3 regions of the Enterococcus infantis genome follow, and region 3 is predicted to be linked to each of the others. Evidence: riboswitches for the same ligand, from Rfam matches in the RefSeq annotation. Region 3 holds a riboswitch; each other region holds the start of a gene.
The links. Region 3 has a riboswitch for thiamine pyrophosphate ahead of thiD (bifunctional hydroxymethylpyrimidine kinase/phosphomethylpyrimidine kinase). Riboswitches for the same ligand answer to the same signal wherever they lie in the genome.
Positions count from the first base shown of each region.

Region 1: linked by a shared signal. The riboswitch ahead of tenA (thiaminase II) and the one ahead of thiD (bifunctional hydroxymethylpyrimidine kinase/phosphomethylpyrimidine kinase) in region 3 are both predicted to bind thiamine pyrophosphate.
Region 2: linked by a shared signal. The riboswitch ahead of thiT (energy-coupled thiamine transporter ThiT) and the one ahead of thiD (bifunctional hydroxymethylpyrimidine kinase/phosphomethylpyrimidine kinase) in region 3 are both predicted to bind thiamine pyrophosphate.

Region 1 covers NZ_JBMHFB010000012.1:816-4,065, forward strand. Annotated here, with positions in the region: tRNA gene ACOMA8_RS13160 (tRNA-Pro) at 1-27, shown strand, start outside; gene ACOMA8_RS13165 (YccF domain-containing protein) at 235-600, opposite strand; TPP riboswitch at 1,284-1,373, shown strand; gene tenA (thiaminase II) at 1,715-2,407, shown strand; gene thiW (energy coupling factor transporter S component ThiW) at 2,477-3,007, shown strand; gene thiM (hydroxyethylthiazole kinase) at 2,994-3,250, shown strand, end outside.
Region 2 covers NZ_JBMHFB010000003.1:141,374-144,623, reverse strand. Annotated here, with positions in the region: gene ACOMA8_RS04705 (hypothetical protein) at 92-865, shown strand; gene thiT (energy-coupled thiamine transporter ThiT) at 929-1,513, opposite strand; TPP riboswitch at 1,577-1,678, opposite strand; gene ACOMA8_RS04695 (iron-sulfur cluster repair di-iron protein, ric) at 1,782-2,069, opposite strand; gene ACOMA8_RS04690 (ribose-phosphate diphosphokinase) at 2,250-3,221, opposite strand.
Region 3 covers NZ_JBMHFB010000010.1:63,090-66,339, reverse strand. Annotated here, with positions in the region: gene ACOMA8_RS12345 (UDP-N-acetylglucosamine 1-carboxyvinyltransferase) at 1-642, opposite strand, end outside; gene thiD (bifunctional hydroxymethylpyrimidine kinase/phosphomethylpyrimidine kinase) at 927-1,718, opposite strand; TPP riboswitch at 1,875-1,973, opposite strand; gene ACOMA8_RS12335 (YxeA family protein) at 2,168-2,545, shown strand; gene ACOMA8_RS12330 (class II fructose-bisphosphate aldolase) at 2,705-3,250, opposite strand, start outside.

The sequences.
Region 1 (3,250 bases), on a different contig from region 3:
TCGCAGGTTCGAATCCTGTCTTCCCGATCAAAGAAGACTGTTATAGTCTTCTTTTTTTGCCAATTTAAGCAGAGTAGTGAATTACGCTGACTTAGTTTGATGAAATCAAGGTTAGTTAGTATTTGAAATTTTTTTATCAATGACAAGCCGACGATCTTCCAATGATTTTTAAGGGAAGGTAGTCGGCTTTTAGGGTCTCATGATGATTCAATATTGTCACAGTTCCCTCATAGGTCAACGTGTTATGATTTGGGCACCAAAGGGCATTAAAGCCAACTTGGCCATTTTCAGAGATTGTTTGGCAAAGGGAATGCCGATAATCGTGAGGGTCAGTAGCAACGCACTAATCAGATGAGAAATTGCCAGCGGGATACCAGAAACAATCAGCCAAATGATATTCAATAACAAACTTGCACCATTTCCTCCATAGACGACTTCCTTACCAAAGGGAGCAAGGCCCAGACCTGCAAATTTGAAGCATTGCATTCCAATAGGGATTCCGATGATTGTTATGCTCCATAGACAGCCAGCTAAAAACCAACTGACAGCATTGATCAATCCGCCGAAAAGCATCCAAATTAGGTTTCCAAGACAACTCATAGATTTTTCCTTTCTTGTCGCAAGATACTTTTAGTATAACAGCTTTTTCAGATTGGCAGCAAAAGAACTGGGATGAATTTTGAATAAAAAAGGATCAGCTAATAACTAAAAACTACTTTTTTAATTGAGAATAGTTCTCAGCGGCTAATTTTTGTGTTATACTAAATCTAACGAGCGGTTCATTACTCCCCAAGTATAAACCTCGTGTGATTGATCTGTCTTTTTTTTGAATATTGGTTGAGAATAATTCTCAATCTGTATCAGTGCTGTCGATTCCCCTCGACAGCACTGTTTTTATAAGTTCAACTGGGCGTACTCTGCCCAAGTTGAACTATACTAGCCGACCTAAGGGAGGGTAGTTTCGAATTTAGAAGCTGGGCGTACTCTGCCCAAGTTGGACTATACTAGCTGACCCAAGGGAGGGTAGTTTCGAATTTAGAAACTAGGCGGATTCTGCCTAAGTTGAACTATACCAGCTGACTACAGGATGTCAGAAGTAATAAACGCTAGCTGAATTGGCTGATTACTATGCTTCTGTTATGCAGCTGACGCAGTCCTGCAAGGAGAATTTAGAAGTGAAGTTCTGCTCCCTAACGGCATTTCAAAAAAATACATATGGTAAAAATCTGGAAAAGGCATGGCCGCGTTTTGAAATATGTGCTACACTGTGGTCACATTCGAATAAGAAACATTTGGGGTGCTATAGAGCTGAGATTATACCCATTGAACCTGAAGCAGTTAGCACTGACGCAGGGAAATGTGCGGATCACAAAATTTTTGCCGTTTTCAGCACCCCATCGGAATTTTTCTGATGGGGTGCTTTGCTGTTTTTTAGCAAACGGTAAAAGTGTAAACACGTGTTGTCTTTTGAAAACGCGTGTTGTTCATCTGGCTGATTCTTGATTATAATTGGTGTTTTCCAGTCTGGCTATTGCCATTTTTTAAGGTAGGATCTGCTTCTTTTCCTAGGCCCCCTTCTTTGTTTCTTGATTTGAAACGCAGTCGGGGGCTTTTTGCTGTTCTTTTGGAGATAAGGCAGGGCAGTTTCCCGACTGCATAGAAGTAGCAGAGTATGACGGTGAATACGGATAACAAGGAGCGTGAAGTTAAAATGATGACATTTACACAAAAAGCACGGGCATATGCTGATCCTTATTGGGAGGGAAGCTTTGAGCATCCTTTTATTTTGGAATTAGCCAAAGGGACACTGGCACCGGAAATTTTCCGCTATTATCTTTTGCAGGATCGGTATTATTTGGAGCATTTCAGTAAGCTTTACCGATTGATTGGGGAAGCGGCTGAAGATAGCGAAGTGAGAGAATTGATGCTCGTAAACAGCCAGCATTTGGCTGAAGGGGAAATGGCAATTCGGGAAGCGTTTTTCAAGGAGCTGGGGATCACTGAAGAAGAAGTCGCTGCGACACCCGTAGCACCTGCTGCCTATAACTATGTCTCTCATATGTATCGACAACTGGCAGCAGGAACGCCGAATACCGCTTTTGCAGGGATGTTGCCTTGTCCATGGTTGTATCAAGAAATCGGTGAGCGCCTGATTGTGATGGGGTCGCCAAATCCGTTGTATCAGCGTTGGATTGCAACCTATGCCGGGGAGGAGGGGCGGGCAGCAGTAGCCAACGAACGGCGGATCTTGGACCGTTTATACGCAGCGGCACCCTCTGACGAACAGGAACAGATGTTGACAGCTTTCTATATTTCCAGCCAGATGGAATATCTGTTTTGGGAGATGGCGATGACTCTTGAAAGCTGGCCTCAGGGAGCAGCAATCGGTGCCATTGAACTGGCGTGAATGCTGTCAGTCAAGCCAAGCAAATTGATTGAGCTTATTATCAGAGAGCTGATGGAAAAGGAGTAGAAAATGACACAAGCAAATAAGATTCAAAAAATCACACTTTTGGCGCTGATGATTGCATTGGATGTGGTCTTGTCGCCAATTATGCGTATCGAAGGGATGGCACCTATGTCCAGTGTAATCAATATCATTGCTGGGGTGCTGCTAGGGCCTTTTTATGCTACGGTAATGGCAGCAATCTGTGGAGTTATCCGCATGACGATGTTGGGGATTCCACCATTGGCATTGACTGGTGCTGTCTTTGGCGCGTTTTTCGCCGGCTGGGGCTATCGGCTGACTGGTGGCCGGATCTGGGGTTCGATGATTGGCGAGGTTATCGGTACCGGTATCATCGGTTCGATTCTCTCTTACCCAGTCATGGTTTGGTTTACCGGCAGTGACCAGGGACTTTATTGGTTTATTTATACTCCTCGCTTTATTGGAGCAACCATCATCGGTTCAGCAATCGCCTTCTTCGTCTTATTTAAACTTAAAGAGACCCGCGTCTTTAAAAGAGTGCAAGCCCTTTTTTTGGTGAGTAATCATGAGTGGGCTTGAAAAAGCGCTGTTGCGGGATGTCGCAGCAGCTTGGCCAATAAAAAATTCGCCTCTCATCCAATGCATTACCAATGAAATCACCTGTGAATCAATGGCAAATGCTTTGTTGTATGTGGATGCCAAACCGGTGATGGCAGATGATATTCGGGAATTTGACGAGTTTTTTGCGCAAAACGATGGACTGTTGCTGAATTTGGGGCATATCACGGATGGCAAAGAACAAGCCTTACAGGCAGCGGCTCG
Region 2 (3,250 bases), on a different contig from region 3:
TTCTGTAATAAAACTTTAAAGTAAACGAAACACCATAAAATCAGGCTTTGTTGTATGATAGTAGTATCGGGGAAAAGAGGGGGGTTCTGCCATGGCAAAAATGGTCTATGTACATATTGATACTACCAGCAACGCTGCTTTGTCACGGGGAATCAGTCCTGTGGAGTTCTACCATGGCATCGTTCACCAACCCAAAAATCTATTGCTTTTGGACCCATCCTCCGACTATGGCGAGTTTGAAGCTCACACCGGTATGAAAGTTTTACGCGGCAATGAATCCGTCAAACAATATTTTGACGAGATCGCCCGTAACCGCATCAGCGAAGACATCAAATGGATTGACTTCAACGACAGTGCCATGATTAAGGAACTGACTCCGTTGGAAATCAGTGAATTGTTGTACTTCGGTCACACGAAGACCCATCTGCACTCGCCATTTTTTTACAAACTGCAAAACAATTTCGTTTATTTTGATCTGAAGGATGACCTTTCTCGTGTCTATTATCGTTACTTGGATGAATATTATCGAATCTTAGCTGACAAATTGACGCGCCTAGTGCTGGAAAAAATCAACGATCGCAAGTCTTTTTTCCGCAAATCAACTCCGGTAGACAAACTGGACGTCACCCTTTTGCGAGAATTGAAACCTCTTTTTCAAGAGGGTGTGATTTTCTGCTTTCAATCTTCCCGCTTGGAAGGTCGGGACTACAAGATTCCCATCTATCTCGTGGAAGACGGTGGTTTGCGCAAGGAAAATCCTTTAGGTAAAGACGAGTTGCTAGTGGCCTACTTGATCTACAGTCAAGAAAAACGGCAGTGGCTGGTGGCATACGAAGACAAAGATTTCCTGTTTTTGTCGAAATAAAAAATGTTTTCTCTTGACGCGAGAAAACATTTTTTTATTTTATTCAGTTGTAGGTCGCCTTGATTATTTTACCGGTTGCTGCAGCCGGGCATCTTTGGGCAGAAACAGTTGTGGCGCCATTTGGTAAATCAATAATACAGCTACCATCGTGGCTGCAGCTGTTAACAATCCGCTTGCGCCATTCATCACCAACGAATAAAGGACTGGTGACATCCCCCACTGGGCATAAGCACCCCAGAACATCACGCCCGCAACAAAATGCCAGAAGTAGCGAGCTGCCGCGCCGGCAAATGTGCCTTGAATTACTGCAATCCGCGCCTGCTTGTCATTTCCCGCTTGGATAGCCTGATGCAACTTGACTGCTGTCACTCCGGCAAACCCGGCAAAAGCAAAAGCAATCGGATACTCGATCAACACTTGACTGACTGCCAAATAATAGACCTTCCCTACCGGAAAATGCAGCAGTCCCCAGATTGCTGCTGCAAAAAGCCCCGGCTTCCAGCCCCGTCTCAAGGCATAGACGGTGATTGGGATTTGCCCCAACGAGATACTCAAGCTGGGCCCGAAATCGAGGGGAATAAACGACAACACCATAGCCATCGCTGCGATAATCGTTCCTTCCACCCACACACGCAAATTTTTGTTCATAAAAAAACCTCTCCTTCATAGATTACAGAACAGTCACAATCTACAAAGGAGAAGTAATATCTACTTCCAACTCGTCACAATTCCTACGCTCGCATTATCGAGACAGGTACAGAGGGTTTAGAGTTCACTCATTCTCAGCCGCTAACGGCTCCCCTTTGTGATCGTGTTCTATATCCAGTTATTTTGGTACGGCTTCATCATAGCACATTTTAAAAAAAAGAAAAGAGTTTGGTCTTTTTTTCAGGTGGCACAACCTAACATTGAGTGCTCACTCCTGTGACAAGTAGTCGGCTTGGGCCAACCAGTCATACGTCGCCTTAAATGTTGGGCAAACATCTGCTGGTATTTCGTAGTTTTTGGTTACTTGCCGTAATTTTTCAAAAATTGGTTGCAAAGCTGCCGGCTCACTAGACTTTCTCAGCACTTCCAATTCATCGTACAGCTTTTTAACCTCAAAAACTTCTGGATGGTGGGCACCATGGGCTCTGGTAATAGCTGTTGTATAACTTGTCAGCTCCTCTTTGTGGTCTTCCAAAAAATCTTGTACCTTTGTCATCTTACTTCCTCCTCGAGTGATTTTTTCAACACGAGTGTATCGAAAATCAGCCGAAAAAAAATTGATAGCCATCAAGAAGTACGGCGCAACAAAAGATTTTTTGACCGCTTGTCAACTTCTCTATTTGCGAAAAAAACCGCCACCAGACTTTTCAGAGGTGACGGTTTTTTATGCGTAAACTTATTTCATATTGGTTTCAAACAAAGGGCTGACCGGTTTGTTTTCATGAATCCGTTTGATTGCTTCACCCATCAAGGCACCCACGGAAATTTCATCAATCTTGTCGATCTTGCGGTCTTCCGGCAGATTGATAGAGTCGGTCACTACGCAGCGTTCGATGGCGGAGTCTTGAATCCGCTGCATTGCTGGGCCGGACAATACCGGGTGCGTACAAGAAGCATACACACTTTTAGCACCGGCTTGTTTCAAGGCATTGGCTGCTAAAGTAATGGTCCCTGCTGTATCAATCATGTCATCAATCAGGACACAAGTCTTGCCTTCAACGTGTCCAATGATATTCATCACTTCAGCCACGTTGGCTTTTGGTCGGCGTTTGTCAATGATGGCGATTGGAGATTTCAAAAATTCTGCCAATTTACGGGCACGAGTTACCCCGCCATGGTCAGGAGATACCACGACAACATCGTCACCTTGGATTCCTTTATCGAGGAAATAGTTGGCAATCAATGGTGCACCCATCAAATGATCTACTGGGATATCAAAGAATCCTTGGATCTGGGACGCATGCAGGTCCAGACACACCAACCGGTTAGCTCCGGCTTTTTCAATCATGTTGGCTACCAATTTAGCTGTGATTGGTTCCCGAGAGCGTGCTTTACGGTCTTGGCGAGCATAGCCATAATAAGGCATCACCACATTGATCGTTTTCGCACTGGCGCGTTTCAAAGCATCGATCATAATCAGCAATTCCATCAGATTGTCATTGACCGGACTAGATGTGGATTGGATCACATAGACGTGAGCCCCGCGAATACTCTCTTCGATGTTGACTTGGATCTCGCCGTCAGAAAATTGGTTAACAGAACATTTTCCCAGCTCAACACCGACAGCTTCTGCGATTTTTTCGGCAAGGGGACGATTGGAATTCAAGGCAAAAATCTTCAATCTTGGATCAAAATAATGGTTAGACATGGTTTCCTCCGCTTTCTTTCCTGCATGAT
Region 3 (3,250 bases):
TTCATTGGTACCGGCACCGCGAATCTTCGCCCCCATGTTGTTTAAAAGGGTCGCTACGTCGATAATTTCTGGCTCCCGGGCAGCATTTTCGATAATCGTTCGGCCTTCTGCTTTGACCGCTGCCAGCATGATATTGATGGTGGCGCCGATGGATACCATATCCAAAAAGATTCGTTCCCCATGAAGGGTTTTGTCCTGCGTTCGCAGATACATTGCCCCGTGCTCGTTGGTCACTTGTGCACCGAGAGTCTCAAAGCCTTTAATATGCAAGTCAATAGGGCGAGGGCCTAAATAGCAGCCCCCCGGCAGACCGACAACTGCTTCGCCGAATTTCCCCAGCAATGCTCCCATAAAGTAATAAGACGCCCGCAAGCTGTTGATCTTACCACTCGGCATTGGGATTGACACGATGTCGGTGGGATCAATCATCAAGGTGTTGTCAGAAAAGTTTGTGCGCACTCCCATGATTTCCAGAATCTCAATTAAAGAATGGACGTCTTGAATATCCGGTACGCCTTCTAAAGTCACCGGCGAATCTGCCAAAATCGCAGCTGGGATCAGTGCCACGGCGCTGTTTTTTGCACCGCTGATGGTGACTTCGCCCTTCAATGGACGGCCACCGCGAATTTTTATTTTTTTCATCTATCGTCACCTTATATCACGTTTTTTTATTGGTATGTATTGACTACATTCACTTTCGATTTTAACACAGGCACTGTCATTTCTAAACAGTAAATCCCCTTGCTCGCTGCCGCAGCTCCTTCAAAAATTCACGAGCTAACTGCTTGTGGTGATCCTAAATGATAACTCTTTTTTTATTTAAATAACAACTGGTTTCCTTATAACTAAGTGTTTGGTACTCGCTAGCGGTCTTCGTTTCTAGCAAAACACCCGCCGAAAATCGACGGGTGTTAACTGAACTCGGTTTATTCTGCTGCAAAAAATTTCCAAAAGTGATTGGTAGGGCCATGTCCTTTTCCTAATGGCAACGAATAGCGGATTGCCTGTGTGATGTAGTCTTTTCCACTAGCTACGGCTTCTTTTATCTCCGCTCCCAACGCCAACTGGGCACAGATTGCTGAAGACAAGGTACACCCGGTACCATGAGTATTTTTCGTGTCGATCCGAGGAGAATTGAAACTATAGTAGCTTTTCCCATCAAATAAAATATCGGTGGCATCCCCTGCTGCATGCCCCCCTTTTACTAAAACCGCGGCACCGGTGCGTTGCTGAATCACAGCGGCGGCTTCTTTCATCTGTTCCAGTGATTCGATCTTCATCCCGGCAATATGCTCAGCTTCCGGGATATTTGGCGTGATCAACGTCGCCAAGGGCAGCACTTTTTCAATCAAGGTCTCGATGGCAGACAGAGCCATCAATGGCGCACCATTTTTCGCATACATTACCGGGTCCAATACAATATTTTGTGGCTGCCATTTTTCTAGGCTTTCTGCGACGGCTTTCATCGTCTCCACTCCTGACAACATGCCGATTTTGACGGCATCAGGAAAAATATCTTCACAGACGGCATCGATTTGCTGCTGAATGACTTCGGGAGTGATATCTTGTACGCTGATTACCCGCACCGTATTTTCTGCGACAACTGAGGTAATAGCAGACATCCCGAAAACACCGTGAGCCGAAAATGTCTTCAAGTCCGCTTGGATCCCTGCACCGCCGCTGCAATCAGAGCCGGCGATGGTCAATGCTGTTTTCATCATTTGCTTGTTCTCCTTTAGGTTTAGGCTGATTCTCACTGCTTTGGTAAATAAGCTGACGATTTTCTGACAATCACCTTGCAAAAAAGAAAGACACCTTCCCGCAATAGGAAGATGTCTGAATCCGCTGGGTCGGTAGCCGCTGAAAGCTACAAGACTGCGCTCGACGTTGCTCCCTACGCTGGTGTTAGCCAACAGGTTCAAAGGGTCAGGTTTTACCTTCTCAACGCCAAATGCGTCCCCCTGCAAACAGTGATTTGATTGCATCATAGCGCATCGAATCGCTATTGACAAGTTTATTCTTTTACCTAAGAGAGATAAAATGACGAAAGTGTAAGAGTAAACTGGTTCTCAAGGCCGATATCACACGATTTTCTCCTTGATAAGATAAGAACATCAAGTTGAGCTGCCCCTGGGCAAGCAACAAACAAACCAAAGGAGAATTAACTATGAAAAAATTGTTCATTACACTACTCGCAGGCGGCACATTAATTGGCGGTGCACTACTGGTGATTCCTCAGCTTACCAAGAACAGTGGTGGGGAAATCGCTGGCATCATTGACCGTTTCAATCCCCTGGTAGCAGAAGGTGAAGTCTATGTCAAAACCAAAAAAGCCGATGAAGTCAACGGCTACGGCACCGCTACTTATCGGCAAACTGCAGTGGACAAAGACGGTCAAACCAGAACCATCGAATTTTCCGGTATGAGCGAGCTAAAAGTGGGTCATTACCTGAAGTTGAAAAATAAAGGAGCTTACGTGGAGACTTATGAAGAGGTCTTTGAAGATGAAATCCCAGCGGCCGCCTTGGCGGTATTGAAGAAATAATCTTTTCCCCCCTCTGAGCTGATAGTAACAACCCACAGGCCACAATTTGTAAGAAGGCTTCCCGCTTGTTGGCCTTAGCAGCCGAAATGACTTTCTCAGAAAATAGAAAAAACCCCTGCCTCTATCAGAAGCAGGGATTTTTATCATGCAAATGTTAGATTATGCTTTGTTAGCTGAACCAAACCAGTCGATGTGTTCTTCAGCGTCTTTAATGATGGCAGCTTTACCAGGTGCCAACAATTTACGAGGGTCAAAGCCTTTACCTTCGCGGTCTTTGCCAGCTTCGATGTATTCACGAGTTGCTTTAGCAAATGACAATTGGAATTCAGTGTTTACGTTGACTTTAGAGATACCCATAGAGATTGCTTTTTGGATTTGTTCTTGAGGGATACCTGAGCCGCCGTGCAATACCAATGGTACTTCATGGCCAACAGCGTCAGCGATTTCTTGCAAGTGGTCAAATGCCAAACCTTGCCAGTTTTCAGGGTAAACACCGTGGATGTTACCGATACCACAAGCCAAAGAGTCAATCCCTGTAGCTACCATTTGTTTACATTCTTCAATGTCAGCCAATTCGCCAGCACCGATGATTCCGTCTTCTTCACCGCCGATAGAACCAACTTCACATTCTACTGCGATACCTTTTGCATGTGCTGCTGCAACAACTTCGCGAGCTTTTGCCAAGTTTTCTTCAAAAGGCAGATG